2 regions of the Streptomyces sp. B6B3 genome follow, and region 2 is predicted to be linked to the other one. Evidence: riboswitches for the same ligand, from Rfam matches in the RefSeq annotation. Region 2 holds a riboswitch; the other holds the start of a gene.
What was found. Region 2 has a riboswitch for cyclic di-AMP ahead of ABGB06_RS37310 (M23 family metallopeptidase). Riboswitches for the same ligand answer to the same signal wherever they lie in the genome.
Positions count from the first base shown of each region.

Region 1: linked by a shared signal. The riboswitch ahead of ABGB06_RS06755 (transglycosylase family protein) and the one ahead of ABGB06_RS37310 (M23 family metallopeptidase) in region 2 are both predicted to bind cyclic di-AMP.

Region 1 is NZ_JBDPLU010000002.1:559,049-562,251, forward strand. It holds gene eno (phosphopyruvate hydratase) at 1-454, opposite strand, end outside; gene ABGB06_RS06755 (transglycosylase family protein) at 664-1,278, opposite strand; cyclic di-AMP (ydaO/yuaA leader) riboswitch at 1,282-1,444, opposite strand; gene ABGB06_RS06760 (transglycosylase family protein) at 1,758-2,996, opposite strand; gene ABGB06_RS06765 (cytochrome P450) at 3,126-3,203, opposite strand, start outside.
Region 2 is NZ_JBDPLU010000035.1:27,976-31,178, reverse strand. It holds gene ABGB06_RS37315 (extracellular solute-binding protein) at 1-958, shown strand, start outside; cyclic di-AMP (ydaO/yuaA leader) riboswitch at 1,190-1,357, shown strand; gene ABGB06_RS37310 (M23 family metallopeptidase) at 1,365-2,762, shown strand; gene ABGB06_RS37305 (aldo/keto reductase) at 2,931-3,203, shown strand, end outside.

The sequences.
Region 1 (3,203 bases), on a different contig from region 2:
CGTTCAGGATGTTCATCATCGGCACCGGGAGCAGATGCGCGTTCGGGCCGCCGAGGTAGCGGAAGAGCGGCAGGTCGCGGGACTCGGCGGCGGCGTGCGCGACGGCGAGGGAGACGCCCAGGATGGCGTTCGCGCCGAGCGCCGACTTGTCGGCGGTCGCGTCGAGGTCGAACATCGCCTGGTCGATCAGCCGCTGTTCGGTGGCGTCGTAGCCGACGAGCTCGGGGCCGATCTGCTCGCTGACCGCGAGCACCGCCTTCTCCACGCCCTTGCCCTGGTACCTGCTGCCATCGCCGTCGCGCAGCTCCAGCGCCTCGAAGGCTCCGGTGGAGGCGCCCGAGGGCACCGCCGCGCGACCGGTGCTGTGGTCGTCGAGGTGAACCTCGACCTCGACCGTCGGATTGCCTCGCGAGTCGAGGATCTCCCGGGCTACGACGACGTCGATGGAGGACACAGGGGTCTCCTTTTTGTGTCAGATGATGTCTCACGGCCGGCTTCAGCCCTGAAGAGCCTAGCCGCCCGCGGAACCGCCTTCGGCCCCGAGTCCGCCGCGGGACGGTCTTTTTGTTTAAAAGCGGAAGAAAACCCGGTGCGGGACGCGTGAACGCCCACACCGGGTTCCTCCGGCCGGCTCGCGCCGGCCTGCCAGCCCTGTGGTGAGGATTACAGGGACAGCTCCTGACCGGGGTAGATCAGGTTGGGGTCGCCGCCGATGACGGACTCGTTGGCCGAGTAGACGTCCTCCCAGCTGACGCCGTGCGCGTTGGCGATCGCGGAGAGCGTGTCGCCTTCGACCACGGTGTAGGTGGAGCCGCCCTGCGCGGAGCGCTGCTCCGGCTCGGGAGCCGGCGCCGGCTCCTCGGTGGCGGTGCCGCTCGGGTCCACCTCGGCCGCCGGGCCGTCGGCGGTGAGGCCCGCCTGCGGTCCGCAGACCGGCCAGGCGCCCGGACCCTGCATGCCGAGCAGGACCTCGGCGGTGGCGATCTGCTGGTCCTTGGTGGCCAGGTCGGCGCGGGAGGCGTACTGCGTGCCGCCGGCCGCCTCCCAGGAGGACTGGGTGAACTGCAGGCCGCCGTAGAAACCGTTGCCGGTGTTGATGGCCCAGTCGCCGCCCGACTCACACTGGGCAACGGCGTCCCAGGTGTCGACGGAGGCGGCCTCGGCGCTGGTGGCGCCCAGGAGCGGGATGGCGACGGCTACGCCGGTGACACCGGCCGCCGCGGCGATCCGGGTCGGCTTGGACGGACGACGATGACGACCCTTGCCGGAAAAGAGCATGACGTTCCTTCTCACCGACGCCTACGAGGTGAGCTGTCGGGTTCGGGCCGGTGAGTGGCCCGGCCGGGACGGAAGGACGGTTGATCCGTCCGCCGCCGGCTTCACCCCAAGCCGCCCGGTCGGTGGTCCGACCGACACGGCATCCACGGTCCGGCGTTCGGTGCTGCTGACCGCCGGTTCATGGCCGGGTCCCCCGCTCCTGCCTGCGGTGTGACGCGTACTGGTGGCTCCCGGGCCGCGGCAGGATTCGGCGTTGCGGCCCTCGGCACCCGACGAAAGCCGAGCGCTGGGACACTAAACACAGGGCAACTAACGATTCAAGAACGATCAAGATCGCTCATTCGGGGCGACTTGACTGAGAGCAGGCGCATCGGCGCAGGTGAGCGGCGATCGGGACACTGCGGATCAGTCGGACACTCCCAAAACGGGAGAGATGATCGTCACACCAAATCAGGGCAGGAAACGGGTCATGGCGGGAGCTAGTTGCCCGTAACGGTCAAGTCCAGCTCCTGACCCGGAAATATCCTGTCCGGATCGTCGCCTATGAGGGACTTGTTCGCCTGGTACAGGGCGGACCAGCCACCGGGGACCCCGAGGTCGTCGGCTATGGAGCACAGCGAGTCGCCGCTGCGCACGTCGTAGCGGTCGACGTCGTTGGGTCGCAAGCCGCTTTCCGCGGGGTCCGGGTCGCCACGGTGGCGGCCGGTCGGGGTGTGCCCCGTGCCCCCGGCGCTCCCGGCGCCTTCGGCTCCGGAGTCCTCCGCGGTGCCGTCCTGGGCGGCGGAGCCGCCCGACGCGTCGGCGTCGGCCTCGGAGGAGTCGGAGCCCTCTCCCTCGGCGGCGGAGCCGCCGGAGGCGTCGCTCCCGGAGTCGGAGGCGCCGGAGCCGTTCTCCGAGCCCGGGGAGCCGTTCTCGGCGGCCGAGCCGTCGCCCGAGGCGCCGTCGTCGGCGTCGGAGCCGCCCTCGGACTCGTCGGAGGCGCCGTCGTCGGCGCCAGCGCCGCTCTCGGCACCGGAGGCGCCGTCGTCGGCGGCCGAGCCGTCGTCCGAGGCGCCGGAGCCGTCCTCGGCGGCGTCAGATCCGCCGGAGGCGTCGCTCCCGGAGTCGGAGCCGTCCTGTGAGTCCGAGGAGCCGTTCCCGGAGTCCGAGCCGTCGTCCTCGCCGTCGGAACCGTCCGCGGAGCCCGAGGCGCCGTCGTCGGCCTCGGAGCCGTTCTCCGAGCCGTCCGAGCCGTTCCCGTCGCCGGAGGCGCCCGCGTCGTCCTCGGAACCGCCGGAGGCATCCGTGTCCGTCGGGGGAACGCCCAGCTCGGGGTTCTCGTCGCGGTACTCGCCCCAGAGGCCGGAGAGCAGCGCGCAGCCGGGGAAGCCGTCCAGTCCCTGGTCGGCGAGTATCCGCTCGGCCACGGTGATCTGCTGGGCCCGGCTGGCCAGGTCGGGACGGTCGGCGAACTCGAGACCGCCGTAGTCCTCCCACATGCCCAGGGTGAGCTGGAACCCGCCGTAGTACCCGTTGCCGCTGTTGGCGCTCCACACGCCGCCGCTCTCGCATTCGGCCGTGCGATCCCAGGCCCCGTCGCTGATCGCCTGGGCCGAGCCGGCCCCGAGCAGCGGCAGTGCCAGCCCCGCGCCGGTCACCCCGAAGGCGACGAGGAGGGCGGGCGCCTGCTTGGGGCGCCGGTGACGACCATTTCCGGAGAGCATCTGACGGCCTCTCATGCGACGAACATGGATCACGACAGCGAACACCGATGCGAAAAGCATCGCGTTGCGGGCAGACGCTAACCCGCCGCATCGACGATCACAAGCCGATCCCGCACAGATCACATGAGGATCACACTACTGACGCTACGTCATCCGAGCTGGTGCGAATTCCACGGGCAGTGATCGAAGTCCACGCATGATCAGACCCCCACGCCACCGCAG
Region 2 (3,203 bases):
CGGGACGTACGCGGTGCCGTTCAACACCGATGTCGGGCTGCTCTACTACCGTGAGGACCTGTTGACCGCGCAGGACCACACGCGCGAGGACCTGACCGAGGCCGTCAGCATGGCCGAACTGATCGGCGGCTGGGAGACCGGACAGGACCACTCGGCCCTGGTCACCCAGTTGCGTCCCTACGAAGGGCTGGCCGTCAACATCCTGGAGACGTTCTGGAGCGCTGAGGGAGGGGGCGTCGACGTGGTGGACGACGACGGGGACTACACCGGCAGCATCGAAGAACTAACGGTCGGTCTGGACGCGTTGAGGAGCATAGCCGACTCCGGTGTCCTCAGCCCGGTGTCCTACGAGGCCGACGAGTCGACTGCGCTCGCCGAGTTCATCGACGAGGACGGTGGCACCGCGCTGATGCGTGGCTGGCCCTACGCCCTCAACCGCCTGCCCACGAACGGGGAGTACGGGGTCGCCACCCTGCCCGGGGAGGCGGTCCTGGGCGGGCAGAGCCTCGCTGTCTCCGCGGACAGTGACCGGCAGGCCGACGCCGAGGAACTGATCCGCTTCCTGACGAGGGACGTGGACAACCAGCGCAGGCTGTTCGACGGAGGCTTCGCCCCGGCGCTGCGTGACGCCTACGACCTGTCCGATCCGGATGACCCGGGGTGTGCCTCGACCGCGGTGCGCATCCCGGCACGGAACGAGGACGAGGTGGCGGCGCGGTCGGAGGGTCCCACCGAGTTCGAGCGGGACTACCACGAACTGCTGTGGTGTGCCCTGCGGGACGCCGAACCGCGCCCGGCCACGGAGTACTACCCGGTGTTCTCCGAGACGCTCCGGGACGAGGTGTCCCGCATGCTCGACGAGCCCGGGGAGCAGTCGGTGGAAGACACGGCCGAGGAACTGCACCGGCGGCTCCCCGACGCGTTGGAGGGCCGGCTCTCGCCGGACGACACCGAGTGAGAATTCACGCTGGGTGAGCGGCACGCACCACAGCGCATAACAATTGACGCACCGTCAGATGAGTCGTGGACCACATCGGCGAGAAGTTATGCCCGATTTAACAGCCTTGGTTCCCTAAAGTCCCGCGCCTCGCACGGGTTTTATTTCCCGCAGACACTTGGAATTCCGTGAGGGCGTCTATTAACGTTCGATAACGCAGCGCGGTCGTCACCGCCGTCGCAAGGACGGCGCCGTGCTTCGTCGCCGAATCCGGCGTGTGCGTCACAACTGCACCAAGGAACCGGGGAACCACCATATGGGGTGAATCGGGCAGAGGCTGGGTAACCGCCTCAACCCGTAGGAGACCTTCCTGCTCCGAACCCGTCAGCTAACCCGGTAGGCGAAGGAAGGAAAGGAGAGCGCCTCCGTGGCGTCGAACCGGTATGCCGCCCTGGCTGACACCTATGCGGATCCGCGCGACATCGCGCACGACGACCCCTACGCCCACGCCTACGGCACTCCTGCTTACTACCCACAACAGGCCCCGGAATCACCGGCGATGACCGCCGAGTTCGCGGGTCTCGGACCGAACCTGGCGGACACCTCGTTCGGCGGCGACGCCGGCCTGACGCCGCCCTTCGGCGAGCACGGCCTCCGCCACGCCGAGTACCCCGAGTACTCCCAGCCCACGTATCCGGGCGGTCCCCAGGGCGTCGCCCCGATCTCACCGATCTCGCCGATCACCCCCGTCCACCCGGCGGCGCCCGCCGAGGCGTTCGCGGCCGCCGAGGACTACGGGCCGGTCGAGGCGTTCGGCCCCGTGGGCCCCGACGGCCCGGGCGCGGGCGACACCGGCGAGTGGAACCCGAGCGAGGACAGCATCCGCCCGCTCCGCGGCCGGCACCGGGTCGCCCGCCAGCGCGGCGGCACCATGGCCCGCAGCCGGGCCGTGCTCGGCGTCGGCGTGATCGCCGCGGTCGGCGCGGGCGGCATGGCCACCGCCCACGAGGACGGCGCGGGCTCCGTGCCGGGCCTGGACGGTGCCGCCGACAAGGTCCGCTCGATACCCCAGAGCCTGCCGCTGATCGGCGACCTGGTGCCCGGCGGCGCGGAGGACGGCTCCGAGTCCGGCACCTCCGACTCCGTCACCGAGATGGTGGCCCAGGCGCCGTTCACCACGGCCGGCATCACCGAGGCCGACATGGAGGCCGGCCGGTCCGACGCCGGCGAGGCGCTGCGCGCCCGCATCCTCCAGCAGGCCGACCAGCAGGAGACCAACGCCGCCGACGAGGCCCTGCGGACCGCGCTCGCCGAGGCCGAGGCCAGCGCCGCCGACGAGGCCGCCGCCCAGGCGGAGGCCGAGCGCGAGGCCGCCGAGCAGGAGCGGAGGGAGCGCGAGGAGGCCGAGCGGCTGGCCGAGCTGCGCGCCAGCTACACCCTCCCGCTCTCCGACTACAGCCTCTCCTCCTACTTCGGCGAGAGCGGCTCGCTGTGGGCCGCCGACCACACGGGGCAGGACTTCTCGGCCCCCACCGGCACCCCCGTGAAGAACGTGCACACCGGCGTCATCGCCGAGGCCGCGTGGGCCGGTTCCTACGGGTACCGGATCATCGTGGAGCTGGAGGACGGCACCGAGGTCTGGTACTGCCACCTGTCCTCGATGAACGTCGGCGTGGGCCAGGAGGTCACCACCGGCGACACCATCGGCCTGGTCGGCTCCACCGGCAACTCCACCGGACCGCACCTGCACCTGGAGGTGCGCCCCGGCGGCGGCGACCCCGTAGACCCGCTGGCCTGGCTGCGCGACAAGGGCCTGACCGTCTGAGCCGAGCGGCTCCCCCAGACGCCGGCGGTCCTGGTGGCTCCCCCCGACGCCAGGGCCGTCGGCCTTCGCCTGCGCTCGGACCGGAGCGAGGGCGGAGCGAGGGCGGACCGAGGGCGGACCGAGGGCGGACCAGAGTGGGATCCGGCCGCCGGACGTAGACTTCCGGCCATGGTCGATGATCTCCACTCCCCTCGGCACGCTCCGCGGTCGTCCGTCGGCTCCCTCCGGGTCTCCCCGCTCTGCCTGGGCGGCAACGTCTTCGGCTGGACCGCCGACCAGTCCGAGTCGTTCGCGGTGCTCGACGCGTTCGCCGCGGCCGGCGGCACCTTCGTGGACACCGCCGACTCGTACAGCGCCTGGGTTGCCGGCAACGAGGGGGGTGAGTCCGAGACGATCATCGGCCGCTGGCTGTCCCGTCGCGGCCGGCGCCGCGAGGACGCG